DNA from 2 places in the Acetatifactor aquisgranensis genome. Region 1 is predicted to be linked to the other one. Evidence: a T-box and tRNA genes for the amino acid it is inferred to sense, from the RefSeq annotation. Region 1 holds a T-box; the other holds one or more tRNA genes.

Region 1 (7,572 bases):
TGGCGTGGATTTCATTGACAGAGAGCACAGGAAACTTTTCAGCATTGTGAATAAGCTGTTTGCTTACGATGGCAATGACAGCAAGAGCCAATGGGCCTACCAGGAGGGCATTAAGTTCTTCAAGGGGCATGCTATGAAGCATTTTGCGGAAGAGGAAGTCTATATGGCGTCCATCAATTATGAGGGATACGACAGGCACAGGCATCTCCATGACACATTCCGGCGTAAGACGCTTCCCGAGATAGAGAAAGAACTCGCGGAGTCCTACTATTCTGAGGAAGCGGTGAAGCATTTCCTGGGAGTATGCGCCGGATGGCTCATCGGCCATACATTGACGGAGGACCGTGCAATCGTAGGGCAGGTGGAGAGCAAATGGGAGAATCTGCTTCCCTTTGAAAAGCAGGAAGCCATGAAGAAATTCATTATCGGGCAGCTCCGGGAAATGTTCGAGCTGGATGCCAGGGTCATCAGTGAAAGCTATGGGGGGGAGAAGTTCGGGAAAGGATTCTACTACAGGCTGATGTATGGGACGGAGAAAGGGGAGCGGTGGGAGTTTTTCCTGGTGTTCGAGGAGCAGCTGATTGTCAATACAATCGGCAAGATGATAGGCTCCGAGACCAGGGGCGTAGATGTCATGATGATGAATGCCACCCGGTATACGGCAAGGCAGTTCGTGGACCGCGTCAAGGAGCATTTCCCGTTCGCGAGTCAGTTCGATGTTTTGGATGAGAATCTGCTGAACTATGATCAGTTTGAGCGGGCATTTGCAAAAAGGGATTCCCAGTGCAGCCTGCTGTTCAATACAGGAGAGGGATATTTCGCTTTTTGCGTGTCGGCGCCCCATCTGCTCACCGAAGAAGTGACGCTGCCTGTAGAGGGGACCGGCGCGGCATCCATCAGGGCGGAGAATGCTATGGAGGAGATCAAAAAGTATCTTGAGACCCAGGATATGGCGGAGAAAAAGAAGATTCTCGTGGTAGACGATTCCCTTGTCATGCAGCAGGCCATGAAAGAGCTGCTGGGTAAGGACTATGCAGTTGCGCTGGCTAAGTCCGGCGTGGCGGCAATCAGGAGCATGACGCTGGATAAGCCGGATCTGGTCCTGTTAGATTATGAGATGCCAGTCTGCGATGGAAAGCAGGTGCTGGAGATGATTCGGGCAGAGGAGGAGCTGGCTGACACGCCTGTCATTTTCCTCACCAGCAGAACGGACAGGGAGAGCGTCAGAAAGGTAGTGGACCTGAAGCCCGCAGGCTATCTGCCCAAATCCCTGAAGTCGGAAGAAATCAAGCAGAATATCAAGGCCTATTTCGAGAAGGCCGCGAGGTGATTTGTCAAACTTGTAAGGATTTCCGCTCCGGGTTATTATGTGTCCTATATCGGATGGGAAGAGGCGCCGGACGGGCAGAGCTTACGTTCCCGGGGGCATTCCCGGCTTCGAAAGAGCGCTGAAAGAGTAAGACCATGCAGTATAATGTAAAAATGTCTTCCCAAAAAAGTGCCGGATTTCCCTTGACATTTTGGCGGGAAGACAGTATGATTAAGAACTAATAAGGCATTTGAAAGGCATAGATGGTGCCAAGTAGCGGTTGCTTTTCTTACAGAGAGAGGAAGTCATCGGGTGGAAACTTCCTTAAGTTCAGAGGAATCGTGAATTTCCCGCCGGAGCTGCCTGACAGAACGCGGATTGCGGATATATCGTCAATATATCCGCGATAAGCCAGTAAGCCAGGACGTGGGGCGCTCGTTACGCGCAAATGAGAGCCGGTGTTCTGTACAGGACAGGATGCCGGAAGCAGGGTGGTACCGCGGAAATATATTTCGTCCCTTGCAGTTTTGTATTCGGAAACTGCAGGGGATTTTTTGTGGAAATCCGCAGTTTCCGGCAGGAGCACTGACTGCCATAGACGGCGTGGATTGCCGGACAGTTACGGAAACAGGAACAGGAGGAAAAGATGAAAGAAAAACTGGAACAAATCAGGGAAAGGGCGCTCTCACAGATAAAAAACTGTGATTCCGCCGACAAATTGAATGAACTCAAGGTAAGTATCCTGGGCAAGAAAGGCGAGCTTACCGACCTGCTTAAAGCTATGCGGGACGTGGCGCCGGAGGAGCGCCCCAAAGTAGGCCAGATGGTGAATGAGGCCAGGGCCGAAATCGAAAAGGTTCTGGAGGAGAGCAGGGCAAGGATTGAAAAGGCCGTCAGGGAAGCCAAAATGAAGGCCGAGGTCATCGATGTGACGCTTCCCGCCAGCAGGGCGGAACTGGGCCACAGACATCCCAATACCATCGCTCTGGAGGAAGTGGAGCGAATCTTCGTCGGCATGGGATATGAGGTGGTGGAAGGCCCGGAGGTGGAAAAGGATTACTATAACTTCGAGGCGCTGAACATTCCCGCGGACCATCCGGCCAAGGATGAGCAGGACACCTTTTATGTGGCAAGCGCTACAGGAGATATCCTGTTGCGCACCCAGACATCCGGCGTGCAGGTTCATGAGATGGAAAAGGGCAGGCTGCCCATCCGCATGATTGCGCCGGGCAGAGTGTTCCGCTCGGACGAAGTGGATGCCACCCATTCCCCGTCTTTCCACCAGATTGAGGGGCTGGTCATTGATAAGCATATCACTTTCGCGGATCTGAAAGGGACGCTGGCGGAATTCGCGAAAGCGCTGTTCGGGGAGGAGACGAAAGTAAAATTCCGGCCCCACCATTTCCCGTTCACGGAGCCCAGCGCGGAGATGGACGTGACCTGCTTCAAATGCGGAGGCAAGGGCTGCCGGTTCTGCAAGGGCAGCGGCTGGATTGAGATTTTGGGCTGCGGCATGGTGCATCCCCATGTGCTGGAGATGAGCAATATCGATCCTGAGGAGTATACAGGCTTTGCATTTGGCATGGGACTGGAGCGCATCGCTCTGCTGAAGTACGAGATTGACGACATGCGTCTGCTCTACGAGAACGATATCCGATTCCTGAGGCAGTTCTAGGGCGAAAACAGGATGTCCCGGATAAATATTAAAACGCATAAAATAAAACGAAATACTGAATATATTGAGAAAGGGAAAAAGACATGAATACAGCATTGTCATGGATTAAGGCATATGTGCCCGAACTGGAATGCACGGATCAGGAGTACTGCGACGCGATGACCCTGTCCGGCACGAAAGTGGAGGGCTTCGAGAGGAGAGATAAGAACCTGGAGAAAATCGTGGTGGGGCAGATTCTGTCCATTGAGCGCCATCCCGACGCGGATAAGCTCATTGTCTGCCAGGTGGACATCGGCGGGGAGACCATCCAGATTGTCACCGGCGCCCCCAACGTAAAGACAGGCGACAAGGTGCCCGTGGTCTTAGACGGCGGAAAGGTGGCGGGAGGCCACGACGGCGGTCCGCTGCCGGAGGAGGGCATCAGGATTAAGGCCGGCAAGCTGCGGGGCGTGCCCTCCAACGGCATGATGTGCTCCATCGAGGAGCTGGGCTCCGACCGGAACATGTACCCGGAAGCGCCGGAGAACGGAATCTATATCTTCGGAGAGGACGCCCGGGTGGGCGCTGATGCCGTGGAGCTTTTGGGGCTGCACGATACCGTTTTTGAATATGAAATCACCAGCAACCGGGTAGACTGCTACAGCGTGCTGGGCGTGGCCAGGGAGGCGGCGGCTACTTTCAGGAAGCCTTTCCTTCCGCCCGCGGTGAAGGAGACCGGCAACGGAGAGGATGTGCATGACTACATCAGCGTAGAAGTACGCGATCCCGACCTCTGCCCCAGATATTGCGCAAGAGTATGCAAGAACATCAAAATCGGCCCCTCCCCCAAGTGGATGCAGAGGCGCCTTGCAGCCAGCGGCATCCGCCCCATCAACAATCTGGTGGATATCACCAATTACGTGATGGAGGAATACGGCCAGCCCATGCACGCCTTTGACCTGGACACCATCGCAGGGCACAAAATCATTGTCCGCCGGGCTAAGGACGGAGATGAGTTCCAGACCCTGGACGGCCAGATGCGGAAGCTGGACAGCGAAGTGCTGATGATCTGCGACGCGGAAAAGGAAGTGGCCATCGGCGGCATCATGGGCGGCGAGAACAGCAAGATTACCGACAAGGTGCAGACCGTCCTGTTCGAGGCAGCCATCTTCAACGGCCCCAATATCAGAAAGTCTGCCAAGAGAATCGGTCTGCGCACGGATTCTTCCGGCAAATTCGAGAAAGGTCTGGAGACCCACAACGCGTTGGACGCCATCAACCGCGCCTGCCAGTTGATTGAGGAGCTGGGCTGCGGGGAAGTGGTAGGCGGCGTGGTGGACGTGGCCCAGCCCATGGCAGGAAAAAAGGTGCTGCCTTTCCGCCCTGAGAAATATAATGCGCTTCTGGGGACGGACATTGAGGAGACGGATATGCTGGAGATGTTCGCCCGCCTGGAAATCGAGGCCGTGAAGAACCAGGAGGGCGCCACCGAGCTGGTGATACCGTATTTCCGTCAGGATTTGAACTGCGATGCGGATATGGCGGAGGAAGCGGCCAGGTTCTATGGCTACGACAAGATTCCCACCACGCTGCCCTCCGGGGAGGCCACCGCCGGCAAGCTATCCTACAAGCTGCGCATTGAGCAGAAGGCAAGGGACATCGCGGAGTACTGCGGCTTCTCCCAGGGGATGAACTATTCTTTCGAGAGTCCCAAAGTCTTCGACAAGCTGTTGATTCCCGCAGAGGATAAGCTGCGCCGGACCGTGACAATCTCCAATCCGCTGGGAGAGGATTTCTCCGTCATGCGGACGATTTCCCTGCATGGGATGCTGACCAGCCTGGCCACCAATTACAACCGCAGGAATAAAAATGTCAGGCTCTATGAGCTGGGCAATATCTATCTGCCGGGGGGTCTGCCCCTTGAGGAGCTGCCCGAGGAGCGGATGCAGCTGACATTGGGCTTTTATGGGGAAGGGGATTTCTTCACCATGAAAGGCGTGGTGGAAGAGTTCTTCATCAGCACAGGCATGAAGAAAAAGCCGGCATACGATCCGAACGCCGGGAAGCCGTTCCTGCACCCGGGCCGCCAGGCGCTGATTCAGTATGAGGGCACCACCGTAGGCTATCTGGGCGAAGTCCATCCCGAGGTGCTGGACAACTATGAGATTGGCGCAAAGGCCTATGTGGCGGTGCTGGATATGCCGGAGGTGATTCCTTTTACTACTTTCGACAGGAAGTACGAGGGGATAGCCAAGTATCCTGCTGTGACCCGCGACATCAGCATGGTGGTGCCGAAAGAGATTCTGGCAGGCGACATTGAGAAAGTGATTGCCCAGAGGGGCGGGAAGCTTCTGGAGTCCTATCAGCTCTTCGATATCTACGAGGGAGCGCAGATTAAGGCCGGATATAAATCGGTGGCCTATTCCATCACTTTCCGGGCTAAAGACAGGACTTTGGAGGACAATGACGTCAATGCCGTCATGAAGAAGATTCTGAACGGTTTAGAGCAGATGGGAATCGAACTGCGGCAGTAAAGCCTGCCCGCGGGACAATCTTTTGCCCTGCGGGGAGTTCCCATAAATCGGAAAGTATGCTACAATATAAGTATCTTGTGGGAAGAGATTTGCCACAAAATCGGAAAAGCGAGAAAGGAATAAAGAAATGGAAAGAAAAGTGACGTGGGAGACCTATGACGCGGCGCAGCTTGAGAAGCTGGAAAAGCTGAATCAGGAGTACAGGGAGTTCCTGGACAACGGCAAGACCGAGCGTGAGTGCATCGACACCATCGTGAACACCATCGAGGCGGAGGGCTATCAGGAGCTGGAGAGTCTGGTTCAGGAAGGCAGGAAGCTGCAGAAAGGGGACAAGGTCTACAGCGTATGCATGAATAAGTCCATCGCCATGTTCCAGATCGGCGAGAAGCCCATGACCGGGGGCATGAACATCCTGGGCGCCCATATCGACAGCCCCAGAATCGACGTCAAGCAGAATCCCCTGTATGAGGAGGGCGGCTTCGCGTATCTGGACACTCACTATTACGGCGGCGTAAAGAAGTATCAGTGGGTCGCGCTGCCCCTGGCGCTGCACGGCGTGGTGGTAAAGAAAGACGGCACCACCATCGAGATGAGCATCGGCGAGAATGATGATGACCCCGTCTTCTTCATATCGGATCTGCTGGTTCATCTGGCGGGAGAGCAAATGGAGAAAAAGGCCTCCAAGGTCATCGAAGGGGAAGCCCTTGACCTGATCATCGGCAGCAAGCCCATCGTGCTTTCAGGGGAAGAGAAGGAGAAGGACGGGAACAAGGAAAAAGCCAAGGAAGCCATCAAGGCCGGCATCCTTGACATCCTGAAAGCGTCCTATGACATGGAAGAGGAGGATTTCCTCTCCGCGGAGCTGGAAATCGTGCCCGCGGGCAAGACAAGGGAAGTGGGCTTCGACCGCAGCATGATTCTGGGCTATGGACAGGACGACAGAGTCTGCGCGTTCACTTCCATGCGCGCCATGCTGGACGTAGGGAAAATTGAAAAGACCCTGTGCTGCATTCTGGTGGACAAGGAGGAAATCGGTTCCGTAGGCGCTACGGGCATGCAGTCCAGATTTTTCGAGAACGCGGTGGCGGAGCTGATGAACCTCACCGGCGAGTACAGCGAGCTGAACCTGAGGAGATGCCTGGCACGCAGCTGCATGCTTTCCTCCGATGTCAGCGCAGGCTTCGACCCCGCCTACGCGTCCTGCTTTGAGAAGAAGAATTCCGCTTTTGTAGGCCAGGGAATGGTCTTCAATAAGTTCACAGGTTCCAGAGGAAAGGGCGGCTCCAATGACGCCAACGCGGAATACATCGCGTATCTGCGCAGGATTCTGGATGAAAAGGGCATCGTCTACCAGACCGCGGAGCTGGGCAAGGTAGATGTAGGCGGCGGCGGGACCATCGCATACATCCTGGCCGAGTACGGCATGAACGTAATCGACAGCGGCGTGCCGGTGCTGAACATGCATGCGCCCTGGGAGGCCACCAGCAAGGCTGACGTATATGAGACATACCGCGGCTACATCGTGTTCGCGGAGGGGGCAGGGATGTAATGAGCGGCGGAATGCTGAAATCTGACTTCTATTTTGAACTGCCTGAGGAGCTGATCGCACAGGACCCTCTGGAGGAGAGAACCTCCTCCAGACTCCTGGTGCTGGACAGACGCTCCGGGGCAGTTTCCCATCATGTGTTCCGGGAAATCGCGGACTTCCTGCGCCCGGGAGACTGCCTTGTGCTGAACAATACCAAGGTCATCCCGGCAAGGCTTTTGGGCGAGAGGGAGGGCACCGGCGCCCATGTGGAGCTGCTTCTGCTAAAGCGAAAGAGCGGCGATGTGTGGGAGACGCTGGCGCGGCCCGGAAAGAAATGCCGCCCGGGCACGAAGCTTTCCTTTGGGGACGGCCTGCTGAAAGCCGAAATCCTGGAGACAGTGGAGGAGGGCAACCGCCTGGTGCGCTTTACCTATGAGGGGATATTCGAGGAGGTGCTGGACAGGCTGGGGGAGATGCCGCTGCCGCCATACATCACCCGCAAGCTTCAGGATAAAAACCGCTATCAGACAGTTTATGCAAAGCATGA
Region 2 (14,021 bases), on a different contig from region 1:
AAAGAAAGGCAGCAGGGCAAAGGTAAAAAAGCTGATAGAAAGCGGAACTATCCAGAAGATTGAAGCGGAGGTTTCCGGCGGAAATTATAAAATAGTACGATATGACAGCGGCAGGGACAAATATTTTTATGATTCGTTAGAAGATGCGTTTTGCATCACCATTGAAATCACTTACCGGGAAGAGATTAAAGAGGATGTAAAAAAATAGGACATTGGACGGCACGGATTCTTTCCGTGTCCGTTTCTTTTGGAGGGATGGATTTCATGGGGAAGCATTTAACTAAAAATGATAGGATAAAGATGGAAACAATGCTTAATTCCGGCCATAAGGTAACGGAGGTTGCGGCGTATTTGCACGTTCATAGAAGCACCATATACCGGGAAATGAAAAGGGGAGAATATACCCATAGAAATAGTGACTATACCGAGGAAGTGAGGTATAGCAGTGATTTGGGGCAAAAGAACCATGATTGGAACGCCCAGGGAAAGGGGCGCAGTCTTAAAATTGGGAATGATATGCCTTTAGCTGAATACATAGAGGATAAGATTGTAAACGATAAGTATAGCCCGGAAGCCGCATTGGCAGCAGTAACCCAAAGTGGGATTGAGTTTAAGACCTCTATCAGTGTGAGGACTTTATATAGATATATAGACAATGGTATTTTCTTAAAATTAACCAATAAGGACCTGCCGATAAAAGGGAAGAGGAAAAAGCATAATAAGAAAGTAAAGGTGCAGAAAAGAGCATCCGCCGGGGAGAGCATAGAGAACCGCCCGGAGGAAGTAAAGGACCGGGAAACCTTTGGACATTGGGAAATGGACACGGTAAAGGGAAAGCAGGGCATTACAAAGTCATGTATGCTTGTATTAACAGAACGTAAAACCAGGGATGAAATCATCATTAAGATGCCAGACCAAAAGGCGGCAAGCGTAGTGGAAGCCCTGGACCGGTTGGAAAGGAAATGGGGCGATATGTTCCCTAAAGTCTTTAGAAGTATCACCGTGGACAATGGGGTGGAGTTTGCGGACTATGAGGGGTTAGAACGGTCTGTTTTGCATGATGGGGAAAAGCGGACCTTTCTTTTCTATTGTCACCCATATAGCAGTTGGGAGAGGGGCACAAACGAGAATAGTAACCGCCTTATCCGCCGCCATATACCAAAAGGGGAGGACTTCGAGGAAAAGCAGGATAAGGACATAGAGTATATAGAAACCTGGATAAACAACTATCCCAGGGGGATTTTGGGGTTTAAGACTTCCGCCCAACTCTTTGAAGAGGAAATCAAGAAACTGGCCTAAATTTTTTCAAAAAGTTGTTGCATAACTATTGACAAAATGCAGGATGGAAAAAAATTTTGCAAAAGTATTGACAAAAGCTTCATTTCAGTGTAAAATAATCAGTGTTGTGACGCAGGAATATGTAGCAGGCCCAGATAGCTCAGTTGGTAGAGCAGAGGACTGAAAATCCTCGTGTCACTGGTTCGATTCCGGTTCTGGGCATTTGGGATTCGATAAATTAAACAGGCAATACTTATGCAGGTGTAGTTCAGTGGTAGAACACCAGCCTTCCAAGCTGGATATGTGGGTTCGATTCCCATCACCTGCTTTTTTGTTATGATAAAAAGGACTTCTGTCCTGAGCGGAGGCTCTTTTTTCAGGCCGAAGCAATAGTGAGGTTAACGGATATCTGGAAAAGGGCAATGTTTCGAGGGGGAGGGAACTTGATAAAATCGGGTCTGTATGGTACAATGGCCTTATTCAGGACAGGAAACGGCCGTGGTCATAAAGATTATATGCGGTGCTGCGCACATGATAAAATCGGTGTCGGCGAAATAGATAGAAAAGAAAGGAATGTGACTCATATGGAAAAAATCGCAAGCTTCACAATAGATCATATCAAACTGCAGCCAGGTGTCTATGTGTCCCGCAAAGACACGGCGGGGGCAGAGACGATTACCACCTTTGACCTGCGCATGACCAGCCCCAATGAGGAGCCTGTCATGAATACGGCGGAGGTACATACCATTGAGCATCTGGGAGCCACTTTCCTGCGCAACCACCCGGAATACGGCCCCAGGACCGTCTATTTCGGCCCCATGGGATGCCGTACCGGCTTCTATCTGCTGCTGGCCGGGGATTACAGCTCAAAGGACATCCTGCCCCTGATGGTTCAGATGTATGAGTTCATCCGGGACTATAGGGATGAGGTGCCCGGCGCCTCCCCGAAAGACTGCGGCAATTATCTGGACATGAACCTGCCCATGGCCAATTACCTGGCGAAGAGATATCTGGACAATGTGCTCTATGGAATCGACGACAGCAGGCTGGTTTACCCGGAATAAGATGACTGCCTGTCAGCAGGCGGACTGGCGAAGCATGATTGCGCAGGGGGCAGACTGCCGCACTGTTTAGGGTGCAGAGAGGAAAACCTGCGCGGAAACGAGGAGGATATGACAAAGATTGGCATTATCGGAGCGATGGAGCTGGAAGTAGAACAGCTGAAGAAAGAAATGACTGTGACAGAAGTGGTGAAGAAAGCCGGAATGGACTTTTTCCAGGGAACCCTGAATGATGTCCCTGTGGTCATTGTCCGCTGCGGCATCGGAAAGGTGAACGCGGCGCTTTGTGTACAGATTCTGGCAGATGTATTTTGGGTATCCCATGTCATCAATACCGGCGTGGCAGGTTCCCTGAACGCGGATCTGGACATCGGAGATATCCTGATATCCAGGGACGCCCTGCACCACGACATGGACGCTGCGATTTTCGGCTATCAGCCCGGAGAGGTGCCCCAGATGGGCTTTAGGGAATTCAAGGCGGATGAGCGGATGATGGAGCTGGCTAAGGAGGCCTGCGAAAAGGTGAATCCTGACATTCATGTCATGTATGGCCGGGTGGTCAGCGGCGATCAGTTCATCTCCAGCAGGGAAGTGAAGGAACGCCTGATTGCACAGTTCCACGGCGACTGCGCGGAGATGGAGGGAGCCTCCATCGCCCACGGTGCGTATCTCAATAGCCTGCCTTTCGTCATCATCCGGGCCATTTCGGACAAGGCGGACGACAGCGCGGAGATGGATTACCCTACCTTTGAGGCGGCGGCAGCGAAGCATTCCGCTGCGCTGGTGAAAGAAATGATAAAAGGACTTCTGCCCTGAGCGGAAGTCCTTTTTGAACGATGCCATATTCTATGCGGAGCCTTCCGGCTTTTTCTTCTTGTTGAAGACGAAGAATTTGCTGAAGATATAGTTGGCTATGGTTACCAGTACGGCGGATATCACGCTGGCCACCACCAGATTGATGTTCAGGGCTGTCAGCACCTGCATCACCACGATGTCCAGAATCCATGTGGCCACCCTGGAAAGCACGAATTTCGGGGCATCCTGGCGCATGGGCACCTTGCTTTTGAAGACGAACCTGCGGTTGGTGAAATAGGCGAAGATGACGCCCGTCACCCAGTTGATGGTGCTGAGCACGGTATTCTGCACGGGGGTGGGGTACATAGTATTGTCGTAGAGCAGGGCGTTGGCGAGGAACTTTGCCGCCCAGGACACGATGGTGGTCATGACGCCCACGATGAGGTAGACGATGATCTCCTCATATTTCTTGTATAGTGCTTTACATTTCTCTATCATTGGTTTCCTCCTGTTGCCGGCTTTTTGGTATTGCGGATGTTAAAACAGGCCCGTCAAGGGTTGACGATATTCCTGTCTTCTCCGCGCAGGTAAGCGGCGATATTGAGATAAGCCTCCTCAACGCAGCGCCTGCGGGCCTCCACGCTGGCCCATGCCAGATGGGGCGTGATGATGAGCTTTACGCTGTCCTTGCATCTGCTCAAAGGATTGTCCGGGGTCAGAGGTTCCTTTTCCACCACATCCAGGCCGGCAGCGGCTATCTCGCCGCTTTCCAGGGCCTCATATAAATCGGCATTGTTCACCACCGGCCCTCTGGCCACATTCAACAGGATGGCGGTCTTTTTCATCTTTTTCAGGGCATGGGCATCGATGAAATCCCGGGACAGGTCGCTTAAGGGGCAGTGCAGGGACAGGAAATCGCACTCTGTAAGCAGTGTGTCCTTGTCCAGCCGGGGATATTCCGTACAGGAGCTTTTTCCCGTGACAGAGTGGAAGACCACTCTGCAGCCGAAGGCCTCCGCGATCTTTGCCACGCGCCTGCCGATATTGCCCATTCCCACGATGCCCCAGGTCTTGCCCTCCAGCTCGCAGAAAGGCAGGTCGAAATTGGAAAAGCGGTCCTGGGCGCTGTAGGCGCCGGATTTCACATAGGCGTCATAGTGGAACAGCTTCTGGCTTAAGGCAAGCGCCATGGTGAAAGTATGCTGGGCAACCATGGCTGTGCAGTAATCCCGCACGTTCGCCACCTTGATACCTCTGGATTTGCAGTAGTCCAGGTCGCAGTTGTCATAGCCGGTGGCGAATTCGCAGATCAGCTTCACGTTTGGCGCGTCTTTCAGGGTCTCCTCCCTCAGGGGCGACTTGTTGGCGATGACGATATCCGCGTCCCTGACCCGGTCCCGGACTTCCTCTAAAGTGACAGTATTGTCATAAACGGTGACTTCTCCCAGTTCGCTTATACAGTCTGCGGACATATCCGCCCCTACGCTGTTTCTCTCTAAAATCACGATTTTCATATATTTGCTCCTCCGTCAGGAAAGCCTGCGAAGCGCTTGTCCGCAGGCTCATGTCCAATTCAGTGTAGCAAAGTTATATCACAAATTCAAGTCAATTTGGGAAAATTTCCAATCAATTGTGAAAATCACCCATATTAAGAAGTCAAAAATTCTTTCAGCAGCGCTTCCAGCTCTTCCTCGGTAACAATGGCTGAGGTGTCAGCCATGGCTGAGGCGTCGGCCATAGCTGAGGTGTCGGCCATGCTTGAAGAACCAGCCATAGCCGAGGGGGCTGTCATTGCGGAGATATCTCCCACAGCAGAATTACCCGCCATGGAAGGATTCTGGAATTGGGAGCCGACGGATTGGGGCGGCGTCAGCACCGGTTCGGATACGGCTTGCCCCGCCTCCGTGTCCGCCAGTTCCTCCCCGCCGGCGGCCAGCCTGTTTCCGATGGGCATCAGCTCCAGTGTACGGCGCTCCTGGGGCCTGGCGGCTGCGCCGCGTCCGCTCCTGCGCCGCTTTCCTCTGTTCTGAGAACGGCTTTCCCGCTTTTCCTCAAACACGGATTCTCCATACAGCATCTCGATATCCTGCCTTGTGATTTCGATGCGGGGGGATAAGTGGTTTTCCAGATAGTCCACCAGGTTCACTTTCAGCACTCGTTTCTTGCCGCTGACATCCACCACTGTGGAGATGCTGAAATAGGCGTACAGGCCGAAAAAGCTGGCGATGTAAAAGGGCAGCACATCTCCCAGGGTCCGTCCCCCCAGGATGCTCTTGCACACCCCTATGCCGGAGCAGACCACCGACAGGAGCATCATCTGGCCGGACAGGTGGTAGAGGGTGTCGAAGGACAGAGGACCCAGCGCCATCCTGCCCAGGAACTTGTCCACAAAAACGGGTATGTTCGCCACTCCGCCGGTGAGCTCGTAGCAGCTGGCGAATTTTGTCTTGCACTGCCGCAGCAGCCTGTTCTTCGTGGAGGCCATGTTGTCAGCCTCTTTTATCATATTCCGGTACAGCAGCCCTAAAAATATCCGAAGGATGATGCTGATTCCCAGACAGGTAAACATACAGATCGTTATCAGTCTTTCTTCCTGAAATACGCGAAACATAGTGTACCTCCTCTCTGCTTTGCAGGTTTCACGGCAGACAAGCCTGCCATGCTTTCAGTATAACGCAGAGGCACCTAAGTTTACAGATTTTTCCATCGCATTTTTCCATGTTTTTCTGACAGGAAAACAGCTGTTTCCCGATGCGGGAGCGTGCAAAAACCGATTGCAGAATAAGGCAAAATCTGTTAGAATGTACCTTAATAGGGAAAGATAAAGGAGAGAGAAAAATGGATTCATTGAAGTACAAGACACATGGGACCTGCTCACAGCAGATTGACATCGAATTAAAGGACGGCATCATCGACTCCGTGAAGTTCACCGGAGGCTGCCACGGCAATCTGCAGGGCGTCAGCGCTCTGGTAAAGGGAATGAAGCCCCAGGAGGCCATCTCGCGTCTGAAGGGCATCCGCTGCGGCATGAAACCGACCTCCTGTCCTGATCAGCTGGCACAGGCACTTGAAGAGATGATTTATACTGCTTAATGATTTCACTTGCCGTAAAACCAGACTGCATAACGCCGGCTGGTTCAAGCGCATGATTGCAATAGGCAGTATTCAGCGTTATGCAGTATAATCTTAATTCCGAAAGGCATTTTATGAAAAAAATAGTTTTGACAGGCGGGGGCAGCGCAGGGCACGTTACCCCCAATATTGCATTGCTTCCGTCTCTGAAAGAAGCAGGATATGAGATTACTTATATGGGCTCCTATGACGGCATCGAGAAGAGGCTGATCGGGGATTTCGATTTGCCCTATGTTGGCATCGCCACGGGAAAGTTCCGCCGGTATCTGGACCTGAAGAACCTGACGGATCCTTTCCGGGTCATAAAGGGCTTTTCCGAGGCAAGGAAGTTTCTGAAAGAGTATCAGCCCAATGTAGTCTTTTCCAAAGGGGGCTTCGTGTCCGTTCCTGTGGTGCGGGCAGCGGCATCTCTGGGCATTCCCAGCATCATCCACGAATCGGATATGACACCGGGGCTTGCCAATAAGATATGCATCCCTGTGGCCAAGAAAGTATGCTGCAATTTCCCCGAGACCCTGAAGCTTCTGCCCGAGGACAAGGCGGTGCTGACGGGCTCCCCGATCCGGGCGGAGCTGGCCCAGGGGAACAAGCTGGCGGGCCTGGATTTATGCGGATTCAATGCCAACACGCCGGTCATTATGGTAATCGGCGGAAGCCTTGGGGCCGCCAATGTGAACAAGGCTGTCCGGGAGGCTCTGCCCAGCCTGCTGGGAGATTTTCAGGTGGTCCATCTGTGCGGCAAGGATAAGGTGGACAATCTGCTCCTGAATACCCCGGGCTATAAGCAGTTCGAGTATATCAAGGCGGAGCTGAAGGATTTGTTCGCCATGGCGGACATCGTGATTTCCAGGGCGGGGGCCAATGCCATCTGCGAGCTTCTGGCGCTGAAGAAGCCCAATATCCTCATACCGCTTCCCGCCGCCAGCAGCAGAGGGGACCAGCTGCTCAACGCCAGATCCTTTGAGGCTCAGGGCTTTTCCATTGTGATAAACGAGGACGACCTGACCACTGAGCTGCTGGTGGATAAGGTGCACGAACTCTATTTCTCCAGGCAGACTTTCCGGGACGCCATGAACGACAGCGGCCAGATGGATTCCATCCGGACGATTATGCAGCTGATCGAGGGAGCGGCTTAAGGAAAAGAGGACGGCACACTCTTTTTCCGAATCGCGAATATAGTAGAGAGAAGACTTTTGTGAAGCGGGAGATTATTTATGCTTATCGCTTCTCTCCTGTTCGGGATTTCGGCAAGCCTGGACGCGCTGCTTGTGGGAATCAGTTTCGGACTGCGCAGGGTGCGCATCAGACTCTGGCAGAATCTGGCCATCAGCCTGATCACTCTCTTGGGGACCTGCCTCTCCGTGGGGCTGGGGCACCGGCTGGCTTCCTTTCTGCCGGAGGCGGTCAGCGCATACGCGGGAAGCCTGATTTTGATTCTCATGGGGCTGTATTACATCGCGAAGTGGGGCGCCTCTTTCTGGAAAAGCTGCAGGGCGGCGCCTGCGGGATATCCGGCGGATTACAGAGAGCGGGAGTCCAAAGAGGCAGCCGCCTCTTTAAGGCTCTCGGAAGTGTTCGGCTTAAGCCTGACGCTCTCCCTGAATAACCTGAGCGCGGGCCTGAGCGCCAGCCTGGCGGGCCTGGCCCTTGTGCCTGCGGCCATCGCTACATTTGCCTGTTCCGTGCTGTTTCTGGCCTCCGGCAACCGTCTGGGAAGCTGCCATGGGCTTCAGCTGGCAGGCTGTGTGGCAGAGCCGGTTTCCGGCATACTGCTGATCGGGCTTGGGCTGGTGCAGCTGTTCTGGTGAGGCGGGATGACCGCAATGCTGACAGATTCTTTTGTGCGAAACGGGAGTTCTTCCTGTTTCGCTCTACATAGCTTTCATCGCATCATTTTTCCTGGCAAGAATACCAAAAACTTCATAAAGCAGGAATAAGCCCCCGGGAAAAAGGGGAAAATGAGTGGGACGAACTGAACCGTTTCTGAAAGGTGGGGAATGCCATGGCTTTATCTCCTGTGTTGGATGAGAACATCCGCTACATCGAAGCGCATCTGCCGGTCAGGGAAAGCTTCGATTTTATGACAAGACATCTGTATCTGGGAAAGACTCCGGCTTTTTTTCTGGGCCTGAACGGGTTCTGCAAGACAGAGGTGCTGCAGCAGATTTTTTCCGATCTGCAGGACGCCTCCTACATGAAAGACGAAAAAGTGGCAGATATTGTGCGGTATATGGATGGAAAGTTGGGATATGCCCAGGCTTCGCTGTGCGGTTCCTGGGAGGACATATTCAGGAACGTGCTCAGCGGCCCGGTGGTCCTGCTGGTGGACGGCTTTTCAGAGGCTATACTGATAGATGTGCGCACCTATCCCGCCAGAGGCGTGGCGGAGCCGGATTTAGAGCGGGCGACAAAGGGGGCCAGGGACGGATTCGTAGAGACCTTATTGTTCAATGCCAACCTGATCCGCCGCCGGGTGCGGTCCGAGGGTCTGGTTTTTTCCATGCATAGCGTGGGGCAGGAGAGCAAGACGGATGTGGCGGTTGCGTATATACGGAATTCCGTTAATGAAGAATTGCTGGAAAAGCTGGCGGAGAGGATAGATGCCCTGCAGGTCACTTCCCTGACCATGGGGGCGAAGAGCCTGGAAGAGCTTCTGGTGCACAAGCACTGGTGGAATCCCCTGCCCAGCATACGGATGACGGAGCGGCCTGACGTGGCCTGCAGCTATCTGATGGAGGGGCATATCCTGGTGCTGGTGGACAATTCGCCCCTTGTGCTGATTCTCCCCTGTACGGTTTTCCAGTTCACCCAGAGCCCGGAGGATTATTACAAAAGCCCCTCTGTGGGCACATATTTCCGGCTGGTGCGTTTCTTGTGCATTCCTGTGAGCCTGCTTCTGCTGCCGCTGTTTTTGCTGATTACGGCTTGTTTTCCGGATATGGCCATGGACTGGGGGCTGCTTTCGGATGGGGCACTGACCAAAGAGAGGCTGTTTTTCTATATTCTGGCGGTGGAGTTCCTGCTGGACCTGTTCAAGTATTCCTCTTCTTTGAGCTCCGGGAAGTTTTCCGGCTCTCTGTCCATTGTGGGGGGACTGATAATCGGGGATATCGCGGTGAGCCTGAACTGGGCTTCTGTGGACGTGCTGTTCTACGCGGCCGTGACGCTGTTGGCATCGCTGGCCGTTGCGGATACGGAATTCAGCGACGCTGTGCGGCTTTACAGGATTCTGCTGATTGTGGGCACCGGTTTCTTCGGTATGGGAGGATTTCTGGTCTGTCTGGCGCTTGTGCTGCTGTCTGCGGCCACTACGCCTACTTTCGGCGGGTTCAGCTATTTCTGGCCCCTGTTTCCTTTCAATAAAAAAGCCCTGGGCAGACTGCTGTTTCGCAGTCCCACGCCCAAGGCTCAGCCCTCCAGGATATGGTATCGAGGCAAGGTTCACAGATAGATTAGTTTGCTTTCTTGAATTCCAGAGGGTACTGCAGACCGGGGAGAATCTCGCCCTCGCTGGGGTCAGCGCCGGAAGGAAGCTCAAGCTTCAAGGTGTCGCCGCTGATTGTGAAGATATCGTATGCGCTCTTGTCGATATCTTCCCCTGATTCAGCCATGTAGAGCTTGTCGCCGGATGTCTCGTATTTGCCGCTGGTGGTCATCTCGTTCAGCAGGGAGTCTACATCCAGTTGGCTCTCGAAAGTCTGGCGGAGATAATCTTCGATGCTGCTGCCGTAGGTCTCTTCAAAAGCGGCATCCGCGCCAGCCTTGTCCAGTCCCTGATTGGAGAACTCGCTGTACAGCATTTCGGCGCTGAAAGCCAGGAACTCGTCCAGCCATGTGTTGAAGTTGGCCTTGAAAGATTCCTGCTCACCATACATGGTGAAAGTCTTGTCATCCTTGAACTCGAAGCAGATGGACATCATCAGCGGAGCGCTGAAGCCCGCATAGTCGTCGCCCATCTCTCCGGCCAGGAGATCCGCCAGGTCATAGTCCAGAGACCAGGTTCCTACCAATTCTTTTCCGCTGTCGCTGCCACCGCATCCGCATATGGTCAAAGCCATGACGAAGACCAGCAGTACGGCCAGTATCTTGCTCATTTTTTTCATTTCATTTTCCTCCTCAATTTATGATGACGCTTTAGATACATTACTTAGTTTAGCACTAATTTTCATGGCTTGCAAGGAGAATATGGGTTTTATGAAATTTCGTAATATAGTGTATAGAACATCAATATTTACATAATGTTTTATCCTTTTGGTCAAGTTTTGAGATTTTTGGTGGTTGAAACTAATATTGTTTGAAAGCCTTGGGAGGAAAAATAATTTTACGCTTAATATATTGATTACATTGCTAATTGTAGATACAAGTCGGCGGCGGTGCTCAGGAAGCAGATGAATATTATTGGGACGGAAGGTATTGAACAAGCGCGACATTGATGTGGCAGAAGAATATATGAAAATTAAAAACCCCACATTTTGTGAGGTTTTCTTTAAATAAAAGAGCGATAGACGGGACTCGAACCCGCGATTTCCACCTTGGCAAGGTGGCGCTCTACCAACTGAGCCACTATCGCATTACCTGCAAACAATCATAACCGCTTGCACTTATATTAGTATACGGCAAACTTTCCTGTCTGTCAAGCAATTTTTTGAATTTTTACAATTTTTGTATTTTATCATCTTCCGGCCCCTGGCTTTCAGCCTGTTCCGCGGCCTCAATCTGCCGGGGCGCACAGGGGGCGAAAGCATCCCTTGCCCTGTACAGCTCCCGCTGGAATGTCCGAAAATCGTCTTCCAGATAATCAAAAGCCAGAAAGGCAATCTTACCGCCCGCATATTCCAACACGAATATCTTGAAAGGAGTGGAAAAAAAGTAGATGGGTGCTGCCACCAGACCTACCGCCAGCAGGATAGAACAGGCCCAGATAATAGAGTCCCATCCAAAATAAAGGTGATCCACAATCTCCACAAAATGCAGGAAAAAGGCTGTGGCAATGCTGAGGAGGACTACGAACAGCAGCTCCAGCGCAAGGACGATGCCCAGCCTGGTGGTGGAAAACCCGGAACTGATGATATCCCTCACATCAAGGGTGCTCTCGCCTTTCTTCAGGCGATAGGCCCTGTAGGTATTATGGAGATATAGTCCCCTGACATACACCCGCTTATCTGTGAGCACACAGAAATTGCTCCGCATACGGCCTTCATCTAAAAATTTGTAAAGAAAGCCATGTCCTAAAATAGCCGCTTCTTTTTCAGCGGCATCCATGAATAGACTGTTGATTTCTGCCATATTTTTGAATTCCCCCTGTCCCCGGATATGCTGTTGTCTGTGAAAAAAGCGCCGAGGACGCTTCTTTCACGCTACGCCTGCCTTACGGCAGGCCTGTCTGTTTTGACTATGGTCTCACTTAGAACATCCCGGGCGGCAGAGCGCTCCGCCGCCAAGGATATTCAGGTGAGAATCAAGAACGAGGTGTCAAGCATGCGTCCACACTTTTCACCTCGTGTATATCATAAGGCTTACAGATGGTCCAGTCCCGTACGCCGCAAAAGGCATTGTAATTTTACCACAAATGCGTTATAATAATTTTGCGTGTATCGCAGACTCGTTCTGTATCGTGTGGTAGCCAACTACCAACCTTGCCACAGGAAGTGCCAGCTTCCTGTGGTGGTACACCGATATTATTACGTCCTTGTATTCTCGATTCTTATTTTACCATATCTTGTCTGTTTATACAAGTGGCAAAAAATTTTAAATAGAAGATTATAAAATAGATTATAAAATACTGTTGCGGGAGGAAATCAATGAACGGTATGAATGGCATGAACGCTGCTTCGATGCTGAAGCTTATGGGGGCGAGAAATCAATTCAACCGCAATCATCCGAAGTTCAGCGCTTTTCTGAAAGCAGTCTTTTCCAGACAGATAGAGGAGGGGACAGTGATTGAACTGAGAGTCACCAGGCCGGGGGAAGAGCCCATCACAACGAATATTAAGGTGCAGCAGTCGGACTTGGAACTTCTGGAGGAATTGAAGGAACTGATGAAATGATATATCTGTCACAATTTTCCTTTCCGGACATAGAGCGGGAATACGATTTCCTGATGGGGATAAAGAGGACCTGCTATGACAGTTTCTATCCCTTTCAGGTCCTGTCCGGGCATGGCTTGCGAATGCTGGATTTTGAGCCGATTACGATTCTGTACGGCGGGAACGGTTCCGGAAAGACCACAGCGCTGAATGTGGTTGCCCAGAAGCTGGGAATCACAAGGGAATCCGTGTACAATCGCTCCAATTTCTTTGAGGACTACCTGAAAATGTGCGATTTCGAGATGCGGGAGCCTGTTTCGGAGAACAGCAGAATCATCACCAGCGACGATGTCTTCGACTTCGTCCTGAACCTCAGATGCCTGAACGATGGTATCAGCCAGAAGCGGGAGGAACTGTTCGAGGAATACCTTGAGAATAAATATTCCCATTTCCAGATGAAGTCTTTGGAGGACTATGAGCAGCTGAAAAAGGTTCAGATGGCCCGCCGCAAGACTCAGTCCAGGTATGTAAGAAACAATCTTATGGACAATGTGCGGGAACATTCCAACGGCGAGAGCGCCTTTCTTTATTTTTCCGAGAAGATTCAGGAGAACGGCCTGTATCTTCTGGACGAGCCGGAGAACAGCCTTTCGGCCTTGCGACAGCAGGAGTTTGCGAAGTTTTTGGAGGATTCCGCGCGCTTCTTCGGCTGCCAGTTCGTCATATCCACCCATTCGCCGTTCCTGCTGGCCATGCGCGGGGCGAAGATTTACGACATGGACGAGGATGTGGTGGATGTAAAACGGTGGACGCAGCTGGAGGGAGTCAGGATGTATTTTGATTTTTTCATGAAGCATGAGAGGGAGTTCGGGCAGTGAAGCGGTGTGCATGCAAAAAAGAGCCGTCTGGAAAACGGCTCTTTTTCGTACTTAATTGTAGTTGTCGATGCAGGGCTGGAACATGTCCTTGGTCACGCCGCAGATAGGGCAGCACCAGTCAGCGGGAAGATCCTCAAAAGCGGTGCCGGGCTTGATGCCGTGCTCGGGATCGCCTTTCTCGGGATCATAAGTATATCCACAGGGATTACAAAAATACTTCTGCATATGAATCAGCCTCCTTTATTAGTTTTGAAATGTTTAGCCAAAGTATCTCTTCAGCAGACCCTCAAATGCCTTTCCGTGTCTGGCCTCATCCCTTGCCATCTCATGAACGGTATCATGGATAGCATCCAGATTGGCAGCCTTGGCTCTCTTGGCGAGATCGAACTTGCCGGCGGTAGCGCCGTTCTCGGCGTCCACTCTCATCTCCAGGTTCTTCTTGGTGGAATCGGTTACGACTTCACCCAGCAGCTCTGCGAACTTCGCGGCATGCTCTGCCTCTTCGTAAGCGGCTTTCTCCCAGTACAGGCCAATTTCGGGATAACCCTCTCTGTGGGCCACTCTCGCCATAGCCAGATACATACCCACCTCAGAGCACTCGCCCTCGAAGTTAGCGCGGAGATCCTTGATGATATCCTCGGGAACGCCCTGCGCAACGCCTACAACATGCTCCGCGGCCCAGGTCTTCTCCCCTGCCTGAGCGGTGAATTTCTCAGCGGGAGCATGGCAGATAGGGCACTCTGCGGGCGGATTGTCGCCCTCGTGAACATAACCGCATACTTGACATACATACTTCATACTATTTATCTCCTTTTCTTTTAAAGAATATCTGATAGCTTGTCTCAAAAATC

Evidence for each region. The T-box of region 1 lies ahead of pheS (phenylalanine--tRNA ligase subunit alpha). A T-box ahead of a tRNA ligase gene usually reads a tRNA of that ligase, here a tRNA-Phe.
Region 2: it encodes a tRNA-Phe, which carries the amino acid that the T-box ahead of pheS (phenylalanine--tRNA ligase subunit alpha) is inferred to sense. The anticodon was not compared.

What each region holds. Positions count from the first base shown of each region.
Region 1 covers NZ_CALPDH010000031.1:35,866-43,437, forward strand. Annotated here, with positions in the region: gene NFS35_RS22075 (hemerythrin domain-containing protein) at 1-1,330, shown strand, start outside; T-box leader at 1,561-1,832, shown strand; gene pheS (phenylalanine--tRNA ligase subunit alpha) at 1,956-2,984, shown strand; gene pheT (phenylalanine--tRNA ligase subunit beta) at 3,068-5,497, shown strand; gene NFS35_RS22090 (aminopeptidase) at 5,625-7,046, shown strand; gene queA (tRNA preQ1(34) S-adenosylmethionine ribosyltransferase-isomerase QueA) at 7,058-7,572, shown strand, end outside.
Region 2 covers NZ_CALPDH010000009.1:3,862-17,882, forward strand. Annotated here, with positions in the region: gene NFS35_RS09300 (hypothetical protein) at 1-208, shown strand, start outside; gene NFS35_RS09305 (IS30 family transposase) at 265-1,299, shown strand; tRNA gene NFS35_RS09310 (tRNA-Phe) at 1,428-1,500, shown strand; tRNA gene NFS35_RS09315 (tRNA-Gly) at 1,536-1,606, shown strand; gene NFS35_RS09320 (S-ribosylhomocysteine lyase) at 1,863-2,342, shown strand; gene NFS35_RS09325 (5'-methylthioadenosine/adenosylhomocysteine nucleosidase) at 2,451-3,155, shown strand; gene NFS35_RS09330 (GtrA family protein) at 3,186-3,632, opposite strand; gene NFS35_RS09335 (D-2-hydroxyacid dehydrogenase) at 3,686-4,648, opposite strand; gene NFS35_RS09340 (hypothetical protein) at 4,783-5,745, opposite strand; gene NFS35_RS09345 (TIGR03905 family TSCPD domain-containing protein) at 5,982-6,227, shown strand; gene NFS35_RS09350 (undecaprenyldiphospho-muramoylpentapeptide beta-N-acetylglucosaminyltransferase) at 6,341-7,402, shown strand; gene NFS35_RS09355 (manganese efflux pump MntP) at 7,481-8,074, shown strand; gene NFS35_RS09360 (spore germination protein) at 8,269-9,717, shown strand; gene NFS35_RS09365 (hypothetical protein) at 9,719-10,369, opposite strand; tRNA gene NFS35_RS09370 (tRNA-Gly) at 10,764-10,836, opposite strand; gene NFS35_RS09375 (hypothetical protein) at 10,920-11,552, opposite strand; gene NFS35_RS09380 (hypothetical protein) at 12,068-12,313, shown strand; gene NFS35_RS09385 (AAA family ATPase) at 12,310-13,170, shown strand; gene rd (rubredoxin) at 13,222-13,395, opposite strand; gene NFS35_RS09395 (NADH peroxidase) at 13,429-13,968, opposite strand; gene NFS35_RS09400 (Fur family transcriptional regulator) at 14,013-14,021, opposite strand, start outside.